2 linked regions of the Ciceribacter thiooxidans genome follow. The protein of the gene in region 1 interacts with the protein of each later gene in a pairwise test. Links are inferred from orthologs where the notes say so. Each region holds a gene or a part of one and is shown on either strand. Other genes may lie near its edges. The genes, in order: H4I97_RS00705 and grxD.

Region 1 (15,746 bases):
GCTGTGGCGGTCGCCGAGACGGTCGGCGGATCGCTCGATAATTTCGTCGGCCAGATGAACTCCAATGCCGCCCGGCTCGGGATGAGCTCCTCGCACTTCGTCAATCCCAACGGACTTCCCGGGGCGGGACAATATACCACCGCTCGGGATCTTGCCGTCCTCGCCGTCGCGATTCGTCGCGAGTTTCCCGAGTATGCCGGTTACTTTTCGCTGGAGGGGGTGACGACCGGCAAGCGCACCTATCCCAACTACAATCTGCTGATCGGCCGCTTTGACGGTGCTGACGGCATGAAGACCGGTTTCATTTGTGCATCGGGCTTCAACCAGGTTTCGTCCGCCACACGGAATGGGCGGACCGTGATCTCCGTCGTGCTCGGAGCAGACAGTCTCGGGGCACGTGCTGATCTTTCTGCCGACCTGCTCCAGAAAGCGCTGACCACCCGCTCGGGCGCGAGCGTCACGCTCGAAACGCTTGCGCCCTACGGTGAGGGGCGTGATCAGGTGGCCGACATCAGCAGCGACATCTGCTCTCAGACGGCGCGCAAGGAACGCAGCGAAGGACGCGACGAAGAAGGTCGCATGAAGCTCTTCTCGCCCTATATAAGAGAGATGGATCGGCCGCCGCGTGCGGTGTTCGCAGGCCTCCTGCCCGGTGGTGAGGTGTCCGCCCAACCGGCGTCTGCGAGCAACACCATCGCGAACGTACCGATCCCCATCCCGAGGCCCAATTTCTGATCCGAAGGGGTCCAGCATGCCGTCCATGAACGAACGCATTCCCGTTTCCATCCTCACGGGGTTTCTCGGTGCGGGTAAATCGACCTTGCTCAACCGCATTCTCAAGGATCCGGCAATGCGGGATGCGGCGGTCATCATCAACGAGTTCGGCGAGGTCGGTATCGATCACATGCTGGTCGAGTCTTCTAACGACGCCATTATAGAGCTCGCCGACGGCTGCCTCTGCTGTACGGTACGGGGGGAACTCGTGGATACGTTGGCGGCGCTTGTCGACGGAATGCAGACCGGCAAGATCAGGCCGGTATCGCGCGTTGTTATCGAGACCACGGGCCTCGCAGACCCCGCTCCCGTCATGCAATCGGTGATGGGGCATCCCGTGATCGCCAGCTGTTTCGATCTGGAGGGGGTGGTCACCGTTGTCGATGCCGTGAACGGCCTTTCGACCCTCGACAATTTTCCCGAAGCCGTCCGGCAGGTCGCCGTGGCTGATAGGCTGGTCTTGACCAAGGCGTCCCTTGCCTCTGCCGAAAGGCTGCCCGAATTGCAGAGCCGTCTTGCGACGCTCAATCCACGGGCGCCGATCGCCGATGGCGACCATGGCGAGGTCGGGACTGCGGCGCTTTTTTTCAACGGGCTCTACGATCCGGTGACGAAAATTCCGGATGTCGACCGTTGGCTCAGCGGCGAGACGGCCGAACACAGTCACGCACACGGGCACCATGACGGACATGATCATTCTCACCACCACGATGCGCATCATCACGACGTAAACCGGCACGGCGAGTCGATCCGGTCCTATTCGATCGTCCATGATGGGCCGATCAACCCCGCCTCGCTGGAGATGTTCGTCGATCTCCTGCGGTCGGCACACGGCGAGAAGCTTCTGCGAATGAAGGCCATCGTGCGGACGACCGATCAGCCGGACCGACCGCTGGTGCTGCATGGTGTCCAGGCCATCTTTCATCCGCCCTATCGGTTGCCCTCGTGGCCCGACCCCAACGATCGCCGCACGCGGCTCGTCGTGATCGCCAGGGACCTGCCGGAAACATATGTGCGGGAACTCTTCGATGCCTTCACGGGCAAACCGCAAATCGACAGGCCTGATCGCGCCGCGCTCGAGGACAATCCACTCGCCATTCCTGGTATGCGCATGTAGGGGCGGCTCTCAGCCCTTGCGAATGTGAAAGCGGTGGCTGGCTTCGTGTTTCTCGCTCGCCAGCAGCACGTGTCCGCCTTCGCTGCAGAAGTGGGGGATATCGATCACGGCGAGCGGATCGGTGGTCTCGATCCACAGCTCGGCACCGCTTTCCATGACGGAAAGTCGCCGCCGAGTCTTGAGCACCGGCAGCGGACATTTCAGTCCCCTGAGGTCGTAGATCGCGTCGGAGCCACTCACTTCTGCCAGAACTTCCAGAACGGCTTCTTGGGCTCCTCGGCAACTGGCGCCACCGCGGCCGGAGCGAGCGGGTTCGCCTGCGGCAGGGGCACGCTGGCCGTTTGCGCGACGTCGTCCGTCTTCGCCGAAGCTCGAGCGGAAGCTGCGGTTGCCGCGGGTGCGGTACCTGGCTTTGTTGCCGCGTCCTTTTCCGTAACGAGCTTTTCAAATTCTTCGATCTTCAGCAGCTTCCCGGCCTTGAGCGCAGAGCCCGTCGGTGCATAGGCGAGGTCGTGACCCTTGCGCATCTCGGCGACGAGAGCCTTGCGCTCTGCCTCCGTCGGGTCGTACCAGATCTTGCCGTCGTATTTCTTGGAGGCCTTCGCGAAGTCGCGCTCGTACTGTGTATTGTAAGACGCAAGCGCCACCTGCAGCGCAGGGGGTGCCGACATCGGCGGGCAGGCAGCCATAGCGTTGAGGGTCTTACCGTCCTCGACCTGCTGATTGAAGACGTATTTCTTGTCGCATACACCGACTTCAGGCGGACGTTTGGTGACTTCGAAATTGTCGTAGCCGACCTTCAGCATCTTCCAGAAATCGTAATACGGGCTGTGTTGATGGCGCGCCATGTTGTCGGCCGTCATGCGGAATGGGAAGGCCTGCAACTGAATCGTCTGCTGGCCGCCCTTGAACGCGTCGCGGGCAAACGCATAGATCTCCAGGATCTGCGCATCCGTCATCGAGTAGCAGCCCGACGAAGAACATGCGCCGTGAATCATGAGATTGGTGCCGTTGCGACCGTTCGCTTGGTCGTAGCGGTTCGGGTATCCCGTGTTGATCGCAAGGAAATACTTCGAGTTCGGATTCAGGTGATAAGGCGAGAGCGGATAGAAGCCCTCGGGCGCTTGACGGTCGCCCTCCTTGACCTTCGGGCCGAGGCGCCCCGACCACGCGCATATCTGGTATTCCGCGATCTTGTCGAAACGGTTGTTCGTCTTCGCCTTCCAGATTTCCAGAACGCCCTCTTCCTTGAAGATGCGCAAGGCAATCGGCGAATTCCGCTCCATGCCCTTTGCCTTCATCTCGCCGAGGACGCGCGAAGGCAGCTGGTATTCGACCTTGTTTTTGACGGTCGACGGGTCAACGACGCTGTCGAGCGTATCGTTGCAGCCTGTAAGCCCGATCGTGAGGGCAATCATCAGAAGAGCGGTTGGTTTCAAACGCATTCGGGATTCTCATCTCGAAAAAGGGGTGACGTCGCCGGTTATCGCGCGCTCGCCTAATATACGATCGCAACCTTCACAAATTGTAAACCATCACTGCGTTTCCCGCCGCGCCGACCGGTCGGCGCTAGCACTCAAAAAGAGCAGGATTATGGCTTCCAGAAGGGCCGTTACAGCGAGCGTCCGATATCGAGGAACTTCTGTCGGCGTTCCTGCCGTAGCCGGTCGCCCGACAGGCGACCGAGATCAGCCAGCGCCGAGGCGATGACGTCGCCGGCGCGGTCGATGACTGCATCCGGGTCGCGATGTGCGCCGCCGATCGGTTCCGGAATGATGCCGTCGACCACGTTCAATGCCTTCAGATCCTCGGCCGTGATCTTCATGTTTGTCGCGGCTTCCTTGGCCCGGGTCGAGTCGCGCCAGAGGATGGAGGCGGCACCTTCCGGAGAGATAACCGAGTAGATCGCGTGCTCTAGCATGTAGACACGATTGCCGGTGGCGATCGCAATGGCGCCGCCCGACCCGCCTTCGCCGACCACTACCGAAACGATCGGAACGCGCAGGTTAAGGCATGTCTCGGTGGAACGCGCAATTGCTTCCGCCTGCCCGCGTTCTTCTGCACCGATGCCCGGATAGGCGCCGGCGGTATCGATCAGCGTCACGACGGGCAGCCCGAAGCGGTCCGCCATTTCCATGATACGGATCGCCTTGCGATATCCCTCCGGACGGGCGCTGCCGAAGTTGTGCTTCAGACGTGACTTGGTGTCGTTGCCCTTTTCCTGGCCGATCACGACAACCGGATCGCCGCGAAACCGCGCGAAGCCAGCCTGGATCGCTGCGTCCTCGGCGAACTTGCGGTCGCCGGCGAGCGGTGTGAATTCGGTAAAGAGTCTCGCGGCGTAGTCGACGAAATGGGGACGCTGCGGATGGCGGGCAACCTGCGTTTTCTGCCAGGCGTTGAGCTTGGAGTAGATTTCTTCCATCGCTTCACGTACGCGAACCTCGAGCCGAGCGATCTCCTCGGACGTGTCGATGCTCTCATCTTCTTCCGCAAGCTTCTTCAGCTCGTGGATCTTGCCTTCCAGGTCGGAGATAGGCTTTTCGAAATCGAGATAGTTATGCATTGAAACGCTTTCCGATCGTTATGCGCTTGCTTCAGGGCGCGTGGCACCGGCGTTGCCGGTCCTAATCGTGGTTTTTCGCCATTTTGGCAAGAGGGTGATGCGTCTGAACCAGCTGCTGCAGGCGTTCATCGAGCACATGTGTGTAGATTTGGGTCGTCGAGATGTCCGAATGACCGAGAAGCTCCTGAACCACGCGGAGGTCTGCACCGTTGGCGAGGAGGTGGCTGGCGAAGGCGTGGCGCAGCACGTGTGGAGAAATGGCCGCCGCGTCGAGGCCGGCGCGGGCCGCCAGACCTTTCAAGTCACGCGCGAAGACCTGACGCGGCAGATATCCTTCCTTGCTCGCGGCCGGAAACAGCCAGGAAGTCTTCTGCGCTCTTTCTTTCGTCGTACGCGCCAGCTCGTCGCCATAGGCCCGGACTGCCGCGATCGCGCTACGCGACAGCGGCACAAGCCGTTCCTTCGCTCCCTTCCCGCGGATCACCAGGAAACGCCCCTCCTGGGCCAGCACCTTCGCCGGCAGCGCGACAAGCTCGCTCACTCGCATGCCTGTCGCGTAGAGAAGCTCGAGCAGGGCGAGCATACGCAATTTCGCCAGTTTTTCGGGTCCGTCGATTTCGCTCTCCCGCTGTGCGAGCGACAGCAATCCTTCGACGTCATCGACCGAAAGTGTTTTTGGAAGTGCCCGCGCCTTCTTCGGTGCATCAAGAATCGAGGTTGGGTCGTCGGTGCGGATGCCTTCGGCATACAGAAACTTGTAGAACTGGCGCATCGCCGAGAGACGGCGCGCCTGAGAGGTTTCCATGAAGCCTCGCTTCGCGAGATCGGCGAGATAGGCGGCGAGGTCGGCGGATTTTGCCTCCACCACGCTTATCTTGCGCGGCGCAAGATAAGACCAGAGATCCTCCAGGTCGTGCTCGTAAGAGGCAAGCGTGTTGCCTGCAGCGCCCCGTTCGGCGCTCATCATCTCCAGAAACGCCTCGATACGTGCTTTGCTGAGATTGGACACGGGCAGTTTCCTGTTTGTCTCGGCTCGGCCTACTCTTGGGCCGGGTTGACCCGCTCGGAAGGAATCCGGACCGTGATCTCCCGCTCTTTCGGCTCCACGAACAGGACGAGCGCGTACATTGTTCCGTAAATCATCGCGGCGATTGTCGCGCAGAAGAACAGGAAACGGAACAGTGTCGGCATCGGCTCCTCCCTCGTCCGCGGGCGCCCTTTCTATATGAAGGGGGCTTGGACACGTTGCAAGCCCGTGGAGGTGCCTCTTTCGGTCGCTGTGGCTTGACGCTCGGCCCGCATTTGTCAATACCGTTCTCAAAAGAGACGCGAACAGGCTGATGACCGATTTGACCCCACCCGTTGCCCCGTCGCTGAGCGCGCGAGCCCGCGCAGCGCTCGGGCGCAGAAATTTGGTCTTCGTCGGACTGATGGGCGCCGGGAAGTCGGCGATCGGTCGTATGACGGCCTCGCAGCTCGGCCTTCCCTTCGTCGACACCGATGCCGAAATCGAACGGGTCTCGCGGATGACGATCAGCGAACTCTTTGCCGCTTATGGGGAAGGGGAGTTTCGCGAACTGGAGACACGTGTCATCAAACGTCTCCTGAGAACCGGCCCGCGCGTGATATCGACCGGTGGCGGCGCCTTCATCAACGAAAAGACGCGCAAGCAAATCGAACGGGGCGGGATCTCGCTCTGGCTCAAGGCCGACCTGGATGTGCTATGGGAGCGGGTCAACAAGCGCGACCATCGCCCTCTGTTGAAGACGGAAAACCCGAAGCAGACGCTCGAGAACCTTATGAGCCAGCGCTATCCAGTTTATGCGCTCGCCGACATGACCGTCCAGTCGCGGGACGAGCGCAAGGAGATCATCGTCGACGAGGTACTCGCGGCGATCGTGGAATACTGTACCAAAGGCCATAAGTATGAGTGAAGTTGAGAGTTCTGAACGTCTCGTTCATGTGCCGCTCGGTGACCGGGCCTACGACATCCTGATCGGGAGTGGCCTGATTGCGCGGGCGGGTGGCGAGATATCTACCCGTATCAAGGGACGCAAGGCCGCAATCATCACCGATGACCATGTCGGCCCTCTCTATCTCGACGCGTTGATGGACAGCCTGCAAACCGACGGGATCGAGGCCGTGTCGCTGAGCCTGCCAGCAGGCGAGAAGACCAAGAGCTTCGAACATCTGATGCGGGTCTGTGATGTCCTTCTCGAGGCGCGGATCGAACGCAACGATGCCGTCATCGCGCTCGGCGGCGGCGTCATCGGCGACCTGACCGGCTTTGCCGCCGGGATCGTTCGCCGGGGTGTTCGTTTCGTGCAGATTCCGACCTCGCTTCTGGCGCAGGTAGACTCCTCCGTCGGCGGCAAGACCGGCATCAATACCCGCCAGGGCAAGAACCTCGTCGGCGTGTTCTATCAGCCGGATCTCGTGCTTGCGGATACGGCGGTTCTCAACAGTCTGAGCAAACGTGAATTCCGGGCCGGCTATGCCGAAGTGGTCAAGTACGGCCTGATCGACAAACCGGACTTCTTCGACTGGCTCGAACGAAACTGGAAGGATATCTTCTCCGGCGGTGAGGCGCGTGCCGAGGCGATTGCCACGAGCTGCCGCGCGAAGGCAGAGGTGGTTGCTGCCGACGAGCGCGAACTCGGTCGCCGCGCGCTGCTCAATCTCGGCCATACCTTCGGTCACGCACTCGAGGCGGCGACCGGATACGACAGCAAGCGTCTCGTCCACGGGGAGGGGGTTGCGATCGGTATGGTGCTGGCGCATCAGTTTTCTGCGCGACTCAACCTGGCGAGCCCGGATGACGCCGAGCGAGTAGCGGCCCATCTCAAAGCCGTCGGCCTTCCGACCACGATGGGGGATATTGAAGGCGAGCTTCCTCCGACCGATATATTGATGCAGGCGATCGCCCAGGACAAGAAGGTCAAGGGCGGCAAGCTCACATTCATCCTGACCCACGGCATCGGCCAGTCGTTTGTTGCCGATGATGTCGCGGCCTCGGAGGTGTTCAGCTTCCTTCAGGAGAAACACCCAGGATAATCGGTTCCTTCCGTCGCGCCCGATTTACCGCTCGCGCTGGCTCCTCCCGCTCTTAAGTGGGCGGCGAAATGGCGGCGATCCCGGAGAAATGCCGCGGATCGAAGTCGCTGTGTCTGCGTTTACCAGCGTGTCTCTTCGCCGGGAGCGGCAGCCTCTATGGCGAGGGCATGGAGGCCGGCGTCGAACTCCGCTGCCAGGAGGTCGGTAATGGCCCTGTGGCGGGCGACACGGCTCATTCCGGAGAATGCGTCGGCCACGATACGGATACGCATGTGCGTCTCGCCGGATCCGGTCATGCCGGGCTGATGTCCGGCGTGCTGCATGCTTTCGTCGAGCACCACCAGGCGCTCGGGGTGAAAGGCGTCGACGAGCTTGGCTTCGATTGTTGAGCGGACCGACATTAAGGCTATCTCCGACTTTGCTGCGAGAGCGAAAAGCCCTCACAAAGCCAAGAACATTCTGATTTGTCAATTCTTGCCGCGAGGCAAGCGGAACCCCATAATTCGATGATGAACCTCGACTCAAAATACTTCGATCGCATCCGCACCCATCGCAAGAAGGAGCAGGATGCCGGTCCTGCCACGCCGACGTGCCAGTGGGACGGCTGCGAGAAGGCTGGAGTTCATCGCGCACCGGTTGGGCGCAATGCCGAGGGGCAGTTTTTCCTGTTCTGCTTCGAGCACGTGAAGGAATACAACAAAGGATACAACTACTTCTCAGGTTTGTCGGACAACGAGATCGCCCGCTACCAGAAGGAGGCGATCACCGGCCATCGTCCAACCTGGACGGTCGGCGTCAACAAGGCGGCGCGGAACAGTCCGCTGCATTCGACGTTGCGGTCCGGAACGGCCGGCACGCATTCGCAGGTCAAGGACCCCTTCGGGTTTGTCGGGCAGTCCCGCGGCGCAGGTGCGCGCTTTCAGCCGCAGGCCAGAAAACTCAAGAGTCTCGACGCGAAGGCGTTCGATACCTTGGGCCTGCCGGAGAACTCGTCTGCGAGCCAGATCAAGAGCCGCTACAAGGAGCTTGTGAAAAAGCATCACCCGGATGCAAATGGCGGCGATAGGGGCTCGGAGGACCGTTTTCGCGCTGTTATCCAAGCGTATCAACTGCTAAAGCAGTCTGGCTTCTGTTAGTCGAAAACGCTACGAAATACGCATTCTATATGCAGCCGGTCGTCGCCGCCCGGCATGGAGAGACGATGAGCAAAATTGACCTTGATGTGTCCAATCTTCCTGACACGACCATTTCGGTCCGGGAAGTGTTCGGAATCGACAGTGACATCCGTGTCCCGGCCTACAGCACCGGCGACGCTTACGTGCCGGACCTCGACCCTGACTACCTGTTTGACCGCGAAACGACGCTGGCGATTCTTGCCGGTTTTGCGCATAACCGCCGCGTGATGGTGTCGGGTTTTCACGGGACGGGCAAGTCGACCCACATCGAGCAGGTCGCCGCGCGTCTCAACTGGCCTTGCGTCCGCGTCAACCTCGACAGCCATGTCAGCCGTATCGACCTCGTCGGCAAGGACGCGATCGTCCTGAAGGACGGCAAGCAGATCACCGAATTCAAGGACGGCATTCTGCCGTGGGCTTACCAGCACAACGTCGCGCTCGTGTTCGACGAATACGATGCCGGTCGTCCGGACGTGATGTTTGTGATTCAGCGGGTTCTGGAATCGTCCGGTCGCCTGACGCTCCTCGACCAGAGCCGCGTCATCCGTCCTCATCCGGCATTCCGTCTGTTCGCGACGGCCAATACCGTCGGCCTCGGTGACACGACGGGCCTTTATCACGGCACGCAGCAGATCAACCAGGCACAGATGGACCGCTGGTCGATCGTGACCACGCTCAACTATCTGCCGCACGACAAGGAAGTCGATATCGTGCTTGCCAAGGTGAAGAGTTTCGCCTCGACCGAAGCGGGTCGCGAGACCGTCTCGCGCATGGTGCGGCTTGCCGATCTCACCCGCTCGGCGTTCATGAATGGCGATCTCTCGACCGTCATGAGTCCGCGCACCGTGATCACCTGGGCGGAGAACGCGGAGATCTTCGGCGACGTCGCATTCGCCTTCCGTGTCACCTTCCTCAACAAGTGCGACGAACTCGAGCGTAATCTCGTCGCGGAGCAGTACCAGCGCGCATTCGGCGTCGAACTGAAGGAGAGCGCCGCGAATATCGTTCTCGGTGCGTAAGGAAGCATTCTGACGATGGCAGGACCGGGCGACAATATCAGGGCGAAGTCAGGCTCGGCGGCGGATACGGAACCGCTGCGTCGGGCGATCACCGGGTGTGTCCGCTCGGTGGCCGGCAACGGCGAGGTCGAGGTGGTCTTCGCCAACGAGCGCCCGGGCCTCGCGGGCGAGCGCGTGCGCCTGCCCGAACTCTCCAAGCGTCCGACGGCGCACGAGCTCGCGGTGACCCGCGGGCTGGGCGATTCCATGGCGCTGAGGCTCGCCTGCCATGACCAGAAGGTCCATACCGCAATGGCGCCGCAGGGCGTCGATGCCCGCGCGGTTTTCGATGCCGTCGAGCAGGCGCGCGTCGAATCGATCGGCGCGTTGCGGATGCGCGGCATGGCCGAGAACCTCCAGACGATGAATGCGGAGAAATACGCCAAGGCGAACTTTTCCGGTGTCAGCCGGCAGGAGGATGCCCCGCTCTCCGAAGCCATGGCCATGCTGGTGCGGGAAAAGCTGACGGGCGAGAAACCGCCGGAAAGTGCGGGCAAGGTTCTCGATCTCTGGCGTCCCTTTATCGAGGAGAAGGCTTCGAGCGAATTCGAAGGACTGAGCAGCGCCATCAACGACCAGCAGGCGTTCGCGAGAGTCATGCGCCATATCCTCAGCGCGATGGAAATGGCCGAGGACTTTGGCGACGAGTCCGAGGAGAGCGAGCAGGACGACACGACCGACGAGGACCAGCCGCGCAGCAGCGAAGAGGATCAGGAAAGCGCCGAGGAAGAAGCCGGGCAGGACTCTGCGCCTGCGGAGGAGAGTGAAGCCTCCCAGGAGCAGATGGACGAAGGCGAGATGGACGGCGCCGAGATCTCCGAAGACGAGATGATGGACGAGGGCGACGATGATTCCGAAACGCCCGGCGAAATGCGTCGTCCGGCGAGCCCCTTCGACGATTTCAACGAGAAGGTCGATTACCGGATCTACACAACGGAATTCGACGAAGTCATAACGGCCGAGGAGCTTTGCGACGAGGCGGAACTCGATCGGTTGCGTGCCTTCCTCGACAAGCAGCTTGCGCATCTGCAGGGTGCCGTCGGACGCCTTGCGAACCGCCTGCAGCGTCGCCTCATGGCGCAGCAGAACCGTTCCTGGGACTTCGATCTCGAAGAAGGCTATCTCGACACTGCTCGCCTGACGCGGATGGTGATCGACCCCATGCAGCCGCTCTCGTTCAAGATGGAGCGCGACACGCAGTTCCGCGACACCGTCGTAACGCTGGTCATCGATAATTCCGGTTCGATGCGTGGACGCCCGATCACCGTGGCTGCGACCTGCGCCGACATCCTCGCGCGCACACTCGAGCGCTGCGGTGTCAAGGTCGAGATTCTCGGCTTTACGACCAAGGCCTGGAAGGGCGGGCAGTCCCGCGAGAAATGGCTCGCAAACGGCAAGCCGCCGACACCGGGTCGCCTCAACGATCTCCGTCATATCATCTACAAGTCAGCCGATGCACCGTGGCGCCGTTCGCGTCGCAATCTGGGCCTGATGATGCGTGAGGGTCTGCTCAAGGAGAATATCGACGGCGAGGCGCTGATGTGGGCGCATAGCCGCTTGCTCGGCCGCCGCGAGCAGCGAAAGATCCTGATGATGATTTCCGATGGTGCGCCGGTGGACGACTCGACGCTGTCGGTCAATCCGGGCAACTATCTGGAGCGGCATCTGCGTGCCGTCATCGACCAGATCGAAAGCCGTTCGCCCGTCGAGCTGCTGGCGATCGGCATCGGGCACGACGTCACCCGGTACTACAGCCGTGCGGTGACCATCGTCGACGCCGACGAGCTGGCGGGTGCGATGACCGAGCAGCTTGCGGCGCTTTTCGAGGACAAATCCCGCGCCCCACGGGGCGATCGCTTGCGCCGTGCGGGCTAAACCTTCAATCTTCGTACAGATCGGTGCCGCCCTTTTTGTCGGGGCGGCGCTCATGGTTCATGACGGCGTGGCCGAGGAGCCCAAGCGCATCGCAGTTGCGAGCGAGCCGATCCGCTTCTTCGACCGTGCGTCGCATGCCACGCGTTTCGGGTCACTTGAATTTCTGGGTGGACTGGAATTGTCCTCTGCCGAGATGGCGTTCGGCGCCTGGTCCTCTGTCCGCTTTCTTCCGGATCGGCGGCATTTTGTCGGCGTGCTCGATACGGGGCACTGGCTGAAGGGCGAAATCCAGCGCGACGGCGAAGGGCGTCTCTCGGGCGTGGACGACGTGTGGCTGACGTCTATGAGGGATGTCGACGGTAGCTACAACCAGAACAAATGGTCTGTCGACGCGGAGAGCCTTGCGATCCGTGGAGACGAAGTGGTCGTGAGCTATGAGCAGCGTCACCGCGTTACCGTCTTCTCGCCGCTTTCCGAGTTCGAGACGGCACTGCCCGGCGAATCCCTGCCCCTGCCGTTCCCGACTGATGAGCTGCGCAACAACGGTGGATTGGAGACACTTGCGCTGTCGCCGCTTGCAAGCCCTCTCGGAGGCGCTCTGGTGGCTGTGGCGGAGAAGAGTCGCAATCGGGATGAATACCGCCTTGCCGGTATCCTCGACGGTCCATTGCGTGGCGCCTTCCGCGTGAGAACGAGCGACGACTTCGACGTCACGGATGGGACTTTTCTTCCCGGCGGAGACCTGCTCTTGCTCCAGCGCCGCTTCAATCTCGCCGACGGCGTCGGAATGCGCATCGTGAGGGTATCCGGTGATGCATTGAAACCCGGAGCCGTCGTCGAGGGTGACACGATCCTTGAGGCGGATCTCGGTTACCAGATTGACAACATGGAGGGGATCGACGCGGTTCAGGCCGAGGATGGCTCCGTGCATCTCTTTATGGTGTCGGACGACAACCATTCGCTCCTGCAGCGAACGCTGCTTCTGGAATTCCGTCTCGTCGAATGAAAAGTGGCCGCGCGGCATCAGCCGGCGGCCATCTCTTGCTCGGGTTTTGCCCGTCAGACGCTCTTCGGAGCAGCCATGGGGCGGATGGTGTTCATCAATGCTCCGTAGGGCAGCAGCATGACGAGTCCCACAAGCATCTTGACCGTGAAATCGCCGATCGCCCACGAGACCCAGCGCGGGGCCTCCAGGGCGAAGATACCGAGGACCGGTGCCGAGCCAATTGCGAAGTCGTCATTCGGACCAATGAGGCTGAAGATTGCGGCAAAGGACAGGGAGAAGAAGATTACTGTATCCGTCACCGAGCCGAAGATCGAGCCGAACAACGGGGCTTTCCACCAGGTCATCCGGCGCAGCTTGTTGAAGACGGCGATATCCAGCAATTGCCCGACGAGGTAGGCCGATCCGGACGCGATCGCGATGCGGGGCTGTGACGTGGCGAAGGAAAGTCCCACACCGACGAGGAAGCCGACGAAGACGACCTTGCGGGCGATTGCAGGACCGAATTGGCGGTTCGTGAGGTCGGTGACCAGGAACGCGACCGGATAGGTGAACGCACCATAGGTCAGGATGTCGCCGAGCTGAATACCTGCGAGCTCGCCGGAAAGCGGATACTGGACGAGGATGTTCGATGCGACCACGACGGCCGTCATCAACAGGCTGTAGGTGAGGATATAGCGTGTCATCTGCATTTTTTTATCCTGGGTGATGCCACCAGTTGGAGGATTGTTCTTTTTCAAAAGGAAAAGGCCTGAGCGGCGCAAGCCGCACAAGCCTTAAGATCCTTCAGCCTCGAAGACGCTTACGCGGCTTCGGCGGTCTTCTTGACGATCTGGCGGCGCAGCAGGCGGGCGCGCATGCTCAGTTCCTTCTCGTCGGCCTTCAGCAGGAAGGCGTCGAGGCCACCGCGATGCTCGACCGAACGCAGGGCAGCCGCCGAAACGCGCAGGCGGAAGCGCTGGCCGAGAGCGTCCGAGATCAGGGTGACGTCACACAGGTTCGGCAGGAACTTGCGCTTGGTCTTGTTGTTCGCGTGGCTCACGTTGTGGCCCGACTGGACGCCCTTGCCGGTCAATTCGCAACTGCGGGACATGATACACCTATTGTTCTTGGCCATCGGATCGGTGCCGGAAAACCGGTGCGCAATCCAACTAGGCATGATTGGAAAGTTGCGGTTCTATAGTCAGACTGGCCGCGCACGTCAAGCCTGACAGCGGAGATTCCCTCGATTGTACGCTCGGCATGCTATTTTCTTGCCATGTTCTGGTTCAAAGGTAGCCTGCGCGAAGGGACTTCTACCCTCGCAGCTCAGTTTAGGGGCCGGACCAAGCTACATGAAACGTTATCTGAGTGTCCTGACGTTTGCATTCGCAGCGATGGCTTTCGCTGCACCCGCCGGAGCCGACGGCGACATTCGATACGAGACCGAATACAACGTGTCGCTCGGCATCCTGCCGATCGCGCATGCCTCCTTCGTCACGAAGGTTCTCAGCAGCGGCTATACCATTTCCGGCGATGTCAGATCGGCCGGAATCGTCGACGTCATCGCGAGGATCTCGGCCCAAACCAGCGTTTCCGGGGTACTGATGAGGGATCGGATGCAGGCTTCGCGCTATTCGCTTGTCTACAAGTCCAACAACAAGGTTCAGACCTATGACGTGCGTTATCGGAACGGAGACGTCGTCAAGGCCGAGATCAGCCCGACGCCGAAAAGGAAGCCGCGCAACTGGATCGACGTCACCGATCGTGATCTCAAGTCGGTGCTCGATCCGATCAGCGGCATGATCGTGCCTGACGGCCAGGACGTTTGCCGCAGGACACTGCCGATTTTCGACGGCGAGAGCCGGATGGATCTCGTCCTTTCTCCGAAAGGGAGCTCGCGCTTTTCCGTTGGTGACGTTGAAGGCGAGGCGATCGTTTGCGCCATTCGCTATGTGCCGAAATCGGGATTCCGCAAAGGGCGCAAGGACATCGAATACCTGCGCCGGGCCACCGACATGGAGATCTGGTTTGCCAAGACTGCGCTCCTCAAGGTATATGCTCCGGTCTACGCCCGCGTGCCGACGCGTATGGGGCCGCTTTACATCAGGGCCGTGAAATTCGACGGCTGAAGTCACCGCGGGATCGCCAACGCCCGCAAAGGGGGAATAGGTGAGATCGAGAACGACGCTGATCATGTTCACGGACGCTCTCGTATTTTCGCCGGTGACATTCGTCGCTTCCGCAGCCTTCGTGGCTGATTGACGGTACAGCAGGATGGAAATCTCGTCCGCCGTCTGGCTGTTGTCGTCTATTGCAATCGGCCTGATCTACACCGCCTTTCTTAGTCGTCCGTCAAGCGTTCTGCGGACGGTCTTGAAGACACTGCCGGTAACGCTGCTCGCGGGATTTGCCTGGTCCGTCGACGCACCCGTGTTGCTGCTGGCGGCGTTGCTTCTGAGTGCGACAGGCGACGCCTTTCTTGCCCACGACGGAGAAGGTGCGTTCAGGAACGGTCTCGCGTCCTTTCTTGCAGCCCACCTCGCATATGGGGCTCTCTTCGTTTCGATGGCGGCTCCGTCGGTCCTGTCGGACGAGGCCTGGAGAGTTGTCGCTGGCGTGGCGTCGGTGGCCGCGATGGCCATCATTCTGCCACTCCTGCGCAGGCACGCCGGGCAGCATCGCGTGGCGGTGTCCGTCTATGGCGTGGTTATCCTCGGGATGGCACTGCTTGCATTGTTCGTTCCGGCGCCGGCCGTTTTTCTCGGCGCGGCCGTGTTCATGAGCTCGGATGCCGTGCTCGCGCTGCAACGGTTCGTGCTCAGGCCGGATCATGCCTTGAGCCGTGTTGCCTCCTACTATGTCTGGATCAGTTATTTCAGTGCCCAGTGCATTCTGGCGTGGGCGCTCGCAAGGTCCGCAGCGAGCCTCTAGCCCTGTCCCGGTGACCAATCGGGCGGCGCCATTTCGAAAGCGGAGAAATCGAAGCCCGGAGCAACAGTACAACCGACCAGGGTGTACTCTCCCAGGCTTTCGGCCGCCTGCCAGCGATTGGCCGGAATCACCGCTTGCGGTCGTTCACCCATCAGCACCGCAGGACCGAGGCGGATCGTTTCAATGGTGACTCCATCGACAGCATGATGAA
Region 2 (9,260 bases), 1.2 Mb from region 1 along the record:
CGGCGCCCGGAAGCGCAGACGCGGCGGACGACCAGTCGGCGCCGACGGATCATTTCGCGGCGGAGTAGGCGGGGATCCGTTCCCGTTATGCCCGCTCTTCCCAGACCTTCACCAGTTCGACGATCGTCTTCACCGCCGTTTCCATGTCTTGCACGCTGACCCACTCGAGCGGCGAGTGATAGGCGTGGCCGCCGGTGTAGATGTTGGGGCAGGGCAGGCCCATGAAGGAGAGGCGCGAGCCGTCGGTGCCGCCGCGGATGCTGTGGCGCACGGGCTCGAGACCAACGCGGCGGACGGCCTCTTCGAGATTCTCCATGATCTCCGGATGGCGGTCGAGGACTTCCTTCATATTGCGATACTGGTGTTTGACCGTGAAAGTGTGGCTCGAACCGGGATAGGTGGCCATCACCTCGCTGGTGATCTTCTCCAGCAGGTCTTCCTTTTCCTTCAGTCCGCCTTCCGTGAAATCGCGGATGATGAGCTGGATCCTGGCCGCTTCCATACTGCCCGAGATATCCACCGGGTGGATGAAACCCTCGCGGCCTTCGGTAGTCTCGGGGGCGATGTCGCGAGGCAGGCGGGCGACGATGTCGCTCGCGGCCTTGATGGCGTTCTCCATCTTGCCCTTGGCATAGCCGGGGTGCATGGCGACGCCTGATATGTCGATGGTCACGCCATCGGCGGAGAAGGTCTCGTTCTCTATCTCGCCGACCGTGGAGCCGTCGAGCGTATAGGCAAAGCGTGCGCCGAGCTTTTTCAGATCGACCTTGTCGGCGCCGCGCCCGATCTCCTCGTCTGTGGTGAAGAGGATCTTGACCGGCCCGTGCGGTATCTCCGGATTGCGGACGAGGAACTGTGCCGCCGACATGATTTCGGCTACGCCCGCCTTGTCGTCGGCGCCGAGCAGCGTCGTGCCGTCGGTGGTGACGATGTCGTGGCCGATCTGGTCGTTCAGCTGGGGGTGAGAGGCGACCCGGATCACCTGTGAGGGATCGCCGGTCAGGGTGATGTCACTGCCCTGGTAGTTGCGCACCAGCTGCGGCTTGACGCCGGTGCCGGAGAAATCCGGAGCGGTATCCATGTGCGAGCAGAAGCAGATGGCCGGCACATCCTTTTTTGTGTTGGCCGGGATCGTCGCATAGACGTTGCCGTGCTCATCGAGATGTGCATCATCGAGCCCGAGTGCCTTCAGCTCCCGCTCGAGAAGGCGGCCGAGGTCTTTCTGCTTTTCGGTCGAGGGCTGCGCCTGTGAGGTCGGATCGGACTGCGTGTCGATCACGACGTAGCGGAGAAAACGGTCGAGAACGGTGTCATGGGGAAGGGACATGGGGGATATCCGATTCTGGCTGAAGGTGAGGCGAACTTAGCGCGCCGCTCTCGCCGCGGGAATGCCGGTTTCCAGAAAAGAAGGCCGCGCCGGGAGGTTCCGGCGCGGCGGTTGGTCGAGAGGAGCCGCTTATTCGGCGGGTTTGGTTGCTGCGGGCTTGCTGCGCGTTGCCCAGAGCGAGCCGAGAATGCCGGCGGCGAGGATGGCGACGGTGACACCCAGCGAAACCACCGGCGGGATCTTGGCGAGGCCCAGCATGTCGGCGACGAAGATCTTCGAACCGATGAAGATCAGCACGAGCGACAGCGCATATTTGAGATAGGCGAAGCGGTGGATGAGAGCGGCCAGCGCAAAGTAGAGCGCCCGCAGCCCGAGGATCGCGAAGATGTTCGACGTGTAGACAATGAACGGGTCGGTGGTGATCGCGAAGATCGCCGGGATCGAATCGACGGCAAAGACGAGGTCGGCGAATTCGATCAGGATCAGTGCCAGCATCAGCGGCGTCAGATAGGTTCTCAACCTGCCCGTCTTCGGGTCGGCTTCGCGGGTAAAGAACCTGTCGCCACGCAGACCTTCGGTGACCGGCAAGCGCTTTCGCAGCACTTTCAGAACCGGATTGTTCTCCACGTCATAGGGCTCGCTGCTCGAAAACAGCATCTTGATGCCCGTAATGATCAGGAAGGCGGCGAAGAGATAGAGAACCCAGCCGTAGTTCTCGACGACGGCCGCACCGGCGGCGATCATGATGCCGCGCAGTACGATCACGCCGAGAATGCCGTAAAGCAGGACGCGGTGCTGGTATTCGCGCGGGATGGAGAAGTAGCCGAAGATCATGGCGATGACGAAGATATTGTCCATCGCCAGGCTCTTTTCGATCACGAAACCGGTCAGGTATTCGACGCTTGCCTGCTGGCCGAACTGGCTCCAGACAAAACCGGAGAAGAGAATGCCGAGCGTGATGTAAAAGCCGGACATCAGCAGGCTCTCCCTGATGCCGATCTCGTGGCTCTTCCTGTGAAGAACGCCGAGGTCGAGGGCAAGAAGAGCGATCACGGCGGCAATGAAGGCGAGCCACATCCAGACGGCGGCGCCCTGGAAATCAACCCATAGGAAATCCATGACATAATCCATGCCGGATCAGGTTGATTGGAAGAGCACCGACATCACGGTCGATCCGGCGATACACGTCAGAGGGGCCCGGTGCCGGGGATGGAGGTGGTAAGCCGGCCGGACGCGTTCAAGAGGCGGGCAGAGAAAATCCAGGGCTGCCTGCCGAACGGTGTCGTGATATGCCGGAAAGACCAGACCGTGAGAACTCGCCGGGTTTGCAGGGTGCTTGTTGACAATCCGGCGACTTGCCCCTAAAGACAGCGCCAGCACCGGGTGGCGACGCCCGGTGTTTCATTTGACATGTCCCGTGGCTGCTCCGTTGCTGACGTGAGCCGCCTGTCAGGAAAAGCCGAAAGGTGATCCAGAGGAGGGCGTGTTTCCTAACAGAGCGGGGCCGGAAGGTGCCGCCATAAGAAGACGTGAAAGGAAATACGATGAGCAAGCGCGCATCATCCAAGTACAAAATTGACCGCCGCATGGGCGAGAACATCTGGGGCCGTCCGAAGTCCCCGGTCAACCGCCGCGAATACGGCCCGGGCCAGCACGGCCAGCGCCGCAAGGGCAAGCTCTCCGACTTCGGCGTGCAGCTGCGCGCCAAGCAGAAGCTGAAGGGCTACTACGGCGACATCCGCGAGAAGCAGTTCCGCGCGACCTACGAAGAAGCCAACCGCCGCAAGGGCGACACCGGTGAAAACCTGATCGGCCTGCTCGAATCGCGCCTCGACGCCATCGTCTACCGCGCGAAGTTCGTGCCGACCGTCTGGGCTGCTCGCCAGTTCGTCAACCACGGCCACGTTACCGTCAACGGCGTTCGCGTCAACATCGGTTCCTACCGTTGCAAGGCTGGCGACGTCATCGAAGTTCGCCAGAAGTCCAAGCAGCTGGTTTCGGTTCTGGAATCGGTCCAGCTCGCCGAGCGTGACGTTCCGGACTACATCGAAGTCGACCATAACAAGATGGTTGCGACGTTCGTCCGCGTTCCGACGCTCTCCGACGTTCCGTACCCGGTCGTCATGGAACCGCAGCTGGTCGTCGAATTCTATTCGCGCTGATTTGCGTGCTATCCGGAATTCAGAAAAGCCGTCCCTCGGGGCGGCTTTTTTGTTAGGAGGACTGTCGTCATGGATATTCAGGCACTTCTCGACGGGATTGTTGCAGAACTCGCGGGACGGCGGGGCGAGGGCAAGGTGGCGGACTATATCCCGCAACTCGCCAAGGTGGACCCCAACCAGTTCGGCATTGCAGTGACCACGGTGGACGGCGAGGTCTACGCGGCCGGGGATGCCGCTGTGCCCTTCTCCATCCAGAGCATTTCCAAGGTCTTTATGCTGACGCTGGCACTCGGCAAGGTCGGCGAGGCGCTCTGGCGCCGGGTCGGTCGCGAGCCGTCGGGCACGGCGTTCAATTCCATCGTCCAGCTCGAGCATGAGCACGGCATCCCCCGCAATCCCTTCATCAACGCGGGCGCCATCGTCATCTGCGACCTCGTTCTCGCCGGCTACAAGCCGAAAGAAGCGATCGGTGAATTCCTGCGCTTCGTGCGTTCGCTCGCCGACGACGACACGATCACCATCGACAGGGCGGTGGCGCAGTCGGAAACGGCGACGGGCTATCGCAACTACGCCCTCGCGAACTTCATGCGTTCATTCAACAACCTCCAGCATGATGTTGATCATGTTCTCGGAGTTTACTTTCACCAGTGTGCGCTTGCGATGACCTGCCGGCAATTGTCGCGGGCGGGGCTCTTCCTCGCGGCGCGTGGCGCGGACCCGATCGGCGGCTATTCCGTGGTATCGGAGAAGCGGGCGCGACGCATCAACGCGCTGATGCTCACCTGCGGCCACTATGATGGTTCGGGCGACTTCGCCTTCCATGTCGGCCTGCCGGGCAAGAGCGGTGTCGGCGGCGGCATCATGGCGATCGCGCCGGGCAAGGCCTCGATCGCCGTCTGGTCGCCGGGGCTGAACAAGGTCGGAAACTCCGCACTCGGCACCGTCGCGCTGGAAATGCTCGCTTCCCGCACCGGCTGGTCGATATTCGGGGCTTGATCTTCGCGCGCCGAGCGGGCATTGCCAGTGCGAGCCATCCCGGCTGTCCCGGAGCCAGACGATGACACTTTCGACGTCCGCCGAGCAATTCGATGCCGATGCCGGCGATGATGGAGAGATCGCGGAGGCGATTGCCGTCCATCCGGTCTTTGCCAATGCCCCGCGCTCGGTCGGCTTCAACAAGCTGCGCAAGCGGCTGATCCGCCAGGTCCGGCAGGCGATTACCGATTTCGACATGCTGAAGGGGCAGAAGCGCTGGCTGGTCGGGCTTTCCGGCGGCAAGGACAGCTATGGGATGCTGGCGCTGCTCCTCGACCTCAAATGGCGGGGCCTGCTGCCGGTCGATCTCGTCGCCTGCAATCTCGACCAGGGGCAGCCGAACTTTCCCAAGCGCGTGCTGCCGGACTATCTCGCATCGATCGGCGTTCCGCACCGGATCGAGTACCGCGACACCTATTCGGTGGTGACGGAAAAGGTGCCGCAAGGCGCCACCTATTGTTCTCTGTGTTCAAGGCTCAGGCGCGGCAATCTCTACCGTATCGCCCGCGAAGAGGGCTGCGAGGCGCTGGTCCTCGGCCATCACCGCGAGGACATCCTCGAGACCTTCTTCATGAACTTCTTCCACGGCGGGCGGCTCTCGGCCATGCCCGCGAAGCTGCTGAACGACGACGGCGATCTCATGGTGCTGCGCCCGCTCGCCTATGCCGCGGAGGAGGACCTCGCGCGGTTCGCCGCCGCGATGCAGTTTCCGATCATCCCCTGCGATCTCTGCGGCTCCCAGGACGGACTGCAGCGCAATGCTATGAAGGAGATGCTCGCAGGCATCGAAGCGAAGATGCCGGGCCGCAAGGACGCCATGCTCAGGGCGCTCGCCCATGTTGACCCGTCGCATCTGCTCGATCCGAAGCTCTTCGACTTCTCCTCCCTCTCGCCGACAAAGGATGAATGACCATGGCCGATCTCGATATCGCTGCGCTCGCCAACGTGCTCCAGGAGGCGGCGTATGCCGAGATCCTGCCCCGTTTCCGTAACCTCGGAGAGGGCGACATCCGGATGAAGACCGAGGCGATCGATCTCGTCACCGAAGCCGACGAGGCGGCCGAGCGCATGATCCGCGACCGTGTGGCCGAACTGTTGCCGGATGCGCTGTTCGTCGGCGAGGAGTCGGTCGCCGCCGATCCGGCCCTTCTCGGGAAGATCGCCGATGCCGATCTCGCCATCGTCGTCGACCCGATCGACGGCACCTTCAATTTCGCCGTCGGCCTGCCGCTGTTCGGCGTGATGCTGAGCGTCGTCTCCGAAGGCGAGACCGTTGCCGGCATCATCTACGACCCGATCGGCAATGACTGGGCGATCGCGGAGAAGGGATCGGGTGCCTGGCTCTGCCGCACCGACGGCACGCAGGAGCGCATGGCCGTTCGGCCGTCGCAGCCGCTTTCGCAGATGATCGGTATCGCCAATACGGGCTTCTTCGAAATCGAGAAGCGCCGCAAGCTGCTGGTCAATCTTGCGGAGGTGCGCCTCTTCACCAGCTATCGCTGCGCGGCCCACGAATACCGCCTGCTCGCCCAGGGGCATATGGACTTCGCCATGTACAACAAGCTGATGCCGTGGGACCATCTGGCCGGCACGCTGATTGCGCAGGAGGCGGGGGCCCACGCGGCCCGCTTCGACGGTTCGCCCTACCTTCCGCATCATACGAGCGGCGGTCTGCTGATCGCCAATGACCAGGAGAGCTGGCGGGAGCTCATGGCGAAGGTCTTCACCGTCTGAGACAAAAAGCCCGGTCATACCGGGCTTTTTCTTGTCAACGCGGGGCGTTTTGCGGCCGGAACAACCGTCCCTTCTCGGCGATCAGCACGAAGACCAGTCCGATCAGCGAGACGGTGAAGTAGCCGGCCACCATGGGCAATGCGGTCCCGTCATAGGCCTGGCCGATCGCGGCGCCGATCAGCGAACCGCCGACCGTTCCCATGAAGCCGAGTACCGAGGACGCCGTACCTGCGACATGGCCGAGCGGCTCCATGGCGAGCGAGTTGAAGTTCGAGCCGATCCAGCCGAACTGGAACATCGCCAGCGCGAAGAGCACGAAGAACAGCGGGAAGGGCATCGGCTGCGGTCCGAAGACCTGTATCAGCAGCCACACGAAGGTGATGGAGATGAAGCCCAGCAGCGAGGCATGCGAGAGCCGCCGCATGCCGAAGCGTCCGACGAGCCGCGAGTTCACGAAGGACGACAGCGCCATGAAAGTCGCAACGCCGGCGAAGGCGACCGGAAACCATGTGCCGAGATGGTAGATGCCGACATAGATCTGCTGGGCCGAGTTGATGAAGCCGAAGAGGGCGCCGAAGATGAAGGTGCTCGCCAGCGTGTAGCAGAGTGCCACGCGGTCGGTGAGCACGATGCGGAACCCTCCGAGGATCGACCGGGCCGTGAACGGCCGGACATCGACCGGCGACAGCGTTTCCGGCAGCCGGATGTACATCCAGCAGCCCACGAGCGTCGCCACGGCCGCCATGAAGACGAAGATCAGGTGCCAGTGGCCGAGCAGCATGATGACCTGGCCGGTGCCGGGAGCGACGACCGGGATCACCATGAAGACCATCATGATGAGCGACATGACTTCCGCCATCTGGCGCCCGCCGAAGACGTCGCGGACGACCGAGATGGTGATGACACGCATGGCTGCCGAGCCGAGCCCCTGCATGAAGCGGAGCACGAGGAGCGCGCCGAAGCTAGGCACCAGCGTGACGGCGAGGGAGGAGACAACGTAGACGCCGAGGCCGAACAGCATCGGCTTGCGACGGCCGAAGCGATCGGCCACCGGGCCGTAGAAGAGCTGGGCGATGCCGAAGCCGATCAGATAGGCGGAGACCACATACTGTCGGTGATTCTCGTTGGTGACGTTGAGGGCACTGCCGATCTGCTGCAATCCCGGCAGCATGATGTCGATCGCCAGTGCGTTCAGCGCCATCAGGAACGCCATCAGCGCGATGAATTCCGGTCGTCCCATGCCCTTGAGCAGGGAAGGACGCGATTCAAGTGGTTTGTTCATCGAATCCATTCCTGAAAAACAGCGAGAAGGCGCCGTGGGAAGCGGCGCCTTGGCAAGTTGTACGCGTCATGGATGGTCCGCGACGGACGCCGCGGATCAGGAAATCAGGCGGCGCCGCGGGCGCTGACGCCCTGTTCGGCAAGATGCTTCTGCAGTTCGCCCGACTGGAACATTTCACGGACGATGTCGCAGCCACCGACGAATTCGCCCTTGATGTAGAGCTGCGGAATCGTCGGCCAGTTGGAATACTCCTTGATGCCCTGGCGAATCTCGTCATCGGCGAGCACGTTGATGCCCTTGTAGTCGACCCCGACATAATCGAGGATCTGCACCACCTGGCCGGAGAAGCCGCACTGCGGGAACTGCGGGGTACCCTTCATGAAGAGAACTACGTCGTTGCTCTTCACTTCGTTGTCGATGAGTTCGTTGATGCCGCTCATGGCAAAATCCTTTCACATGCGGTTCAAGTGCCGCTGCTTCGTCTTTCGCTTAGATAACATGGCGAGCCGAGATTTCCAGCCGCGATTTGAGAAAAGCCGGAAACAGGCGAAGGGTGTGTCCTATCGGCTTCGGCGGTTGATCCGGCGAGCCGCGCGCGCTGTCTTGCCGGTGCTTCGCGTAATGTTCTTCTGCCGCGAGGCGGACGTTCGGCGGGCGACATGAGAGCGCCGCCGGCGCTTTGTGAGCCCCGAGACGATGCTCCTGATCAGTGCCGCGATGAATTCGCCGAGGACGCCTTTCACGGTCGTGACTTTCCGTCTGCCTATTCGGGAACCGAGGTCTGCAAGGCGAGCGCATGCAGTACGCCGCCCATGTTGCCCTTCAGCGCGTCATAGACCATCTGGTGCTGCTGCACGCGCGTCTTGCCGCGGAACGCCTCCGCGACAACCTCTGCGGCGTAGTGATCGCCGTCTCCGGCCAGGTCACGGATCACGACGCGGGCCCCGGGAATGCCGGCCTTGATGAGATCTTCGATGTCGCCGGGTTTCATTGCCATGATCGGTACTCCTTCCTTGCGGGCGGCTTCAGGCCAGTTCTCCGCTCATGAAGTCAGGGAACCACGATTCATGTGCCGAGCGCAATTGCTCAATTGCCACCGGGCGAGCCTGTCCCAGCTTGACCGTCGAGCCGCCGGTCCGGCCGATCCAGGGGCAGAAGACGCCGGCCGCTTCGGCGCGGACGAGCACCGTATCGACGTCCTCTTCCTTGACGGTCAAAACGTAGCGGCCTTGGTCCTCGCCGAAGAAGACCGGGATCGGATCTGCGTCGTTGAGGGCGTTGATGGTCGCGCCGATGCCGGAGGCCATCGCCATCTCGGCGACCGCGAGAGCAAGGCCGCCGGACGAGCAGTCGTGGACGGCCGTCGCCAGGCCGTCTTCGATCAGGCCGCGGACGAATTCGCCTGCCTTCTTCTCCTCGACGAGGTCGACATGCGGGGCAGGGCCGTCGGTGCGGCCGTGGACATCGCGCAGGTAGACCGACTGACCGAGATGTGTACCCCAGCCCGAAGGTGCGCCGGCGAGCAGGACCGCTTCGCCCTGGGCGGCAAAGCGGATGCGGGTCATCTTCGACCAGTCGTTGAGCAGACCGACGCCGCCGATCGTGGGGGTCGGCAGGATCGCCTGGCCGTTGGTCTCGTTGTAGAGCGAGACGTTGCCCGAGACGATCGGGAAGTCGAGGGCCTTGCAGGCCTCACCGATACCTTTGATCGCAAAGACCA

What was found.
Region 2: the proteins of H4I97_RS00705 (region 1) and grxD interact in binary tests that used the Escherichia coli proteins (3 or more experiments, as listed by UniProt). The link is inferred for Ciceribacter thiooxidans from one-to-one orthologs.

What each region holds. Positions count from the first base shown.
Region 1 is NZ_CP059896.1:154,686-170,431, forward strand. The notes cover bases 6,272-9,053. They hold H4I97_RS00705 (BolA family protein), read right to left. Parts: upstream 7,913-9,053; coding sequence 7,631-7,912; downstream 6,272-7,630. Other genes in these bases: H4I97_RS00695 (shikimate kinase), read left to right, coding at 6,272-6,391; aroB (3-dehydroquinate synthase), read left to right, coding at 6,384-7,511; H4I97_RS00710 (J domain-containing protein), read left to right, coding at 8,021-8,647; cobS (cobaltochelatase subunit CobS), read left to right, coding at 8,713-9,053. Also shown: H4I97_RS00660 (D-alanyl-D-alanine carboxypeptidase family protein), read left to right, coding at 1-735; H4I97_RS00665 (CobW family GTP-binding protein), read left to right, coding at 752-1,891; H4I97_RS00670 (sulfurtransferase TusA family protein), read right to left, coding at 1,901-2,131; H4I97_RS00675 (L,D-transpeptidase family protein), read right to left, coding at 2,128-3,336; H4I97_RS00680 (acetyl-CoA carboxylase carboxyltransferase subunit alpha), read right to left, coding at 3,504-4,457; site-specific tyrosine recombinase XerD, read right to left, coding at 4,519-5,466; H4I97_RS00690 (hypothetical protein), read right to left, coding at 5,496-5,648; more of H4I97_RS00695, read left to right, coding at 5,798-6,271; more of cobS, read left to right, coding at 9,054-9,705; cobaltochelatase subunit CobT, read left to right, coding at 9,721-11,619; H4I97_RS00725 (esterase-like activity of phytase family protein), read left to right, coding at 11,672-12,625; H4I97_RS00730 (queuosine precursor transporter), read right to left, coding at 12,679-13,314; rpmB (50S ribosomal protein L28), read right to left, coding at 13,425-13,715; H4I97_RS00740 (DUF3108 domain-containing protein), read left to right, coding at 13,957-14,733; H4I97_RS00745 (lysoplasmalogenase family protein), read left to right, coding at 14,879-15,535; H4I97_RS00750 (cupin domain-containing protein), read right to left, coding at 15,532-15,746. UniProt on the Escherichia coli protein: Transcriptional regulator that plays an important role in general stress response. Has many effects on cell morphology, cell growth and cell division. Acts by regulating the transcription of many genes, including dacA (PBP-5), dacC (PBP-6), ampC and mreB.
Region 2 is NZ_CP059896.1:1,331,531-1,340,790, forward strand. The notes cover bases 6,313-9,260. They hold grxD (Grx4 family monothiol glutaredoxin), read right to left. Parts: upstream 7,981-9,260; coding sequence 7,645-7,980; downstream 6,313-7,644. Other genes in these bases: H4I97_RS06235 (multidrug effflux MFS transporter), read right to left, coding at 6,313-7,498; H4I97_RS06245 (BolA/IbaG family iron-sulfur metabolism protein), read right to left, coding at 8,304-8,537; purL (phosphoribosylformylglycinamidine synthase subunit PurL), read right to left, coding at 8,566-9,260. Outside these bases: H4I97_RS06200 (helicase HerA domain-containing protein), read left to right, coding at 1-68; pepT (peptidase T), read right to left, coding at 86-1,327; H4I97_RS06210 (TerC family protein), read right to left, coding at 1,457-2,446; rpsD (30S ribosomal protein S4), read left to right, coding at 2,872-3,489; H4I97_RS06220 (glutaminase), read left to right, coding at 3,559-4,485; tRNA 2-thiocytidine(32) synthetase TtcA, read left to right, coding at 4,547-5,434; H4I97_RS06230 (inositol monophosphatase family protein), read left to right, coding at 5,437-6,258; more of H4I97_RS06235, read right to left, coding at 6,293-6,312. UniProt on the Escherichia coli protein: Monothiol glutaredoxin involved in the biogenesis of iron-sulfur clusters.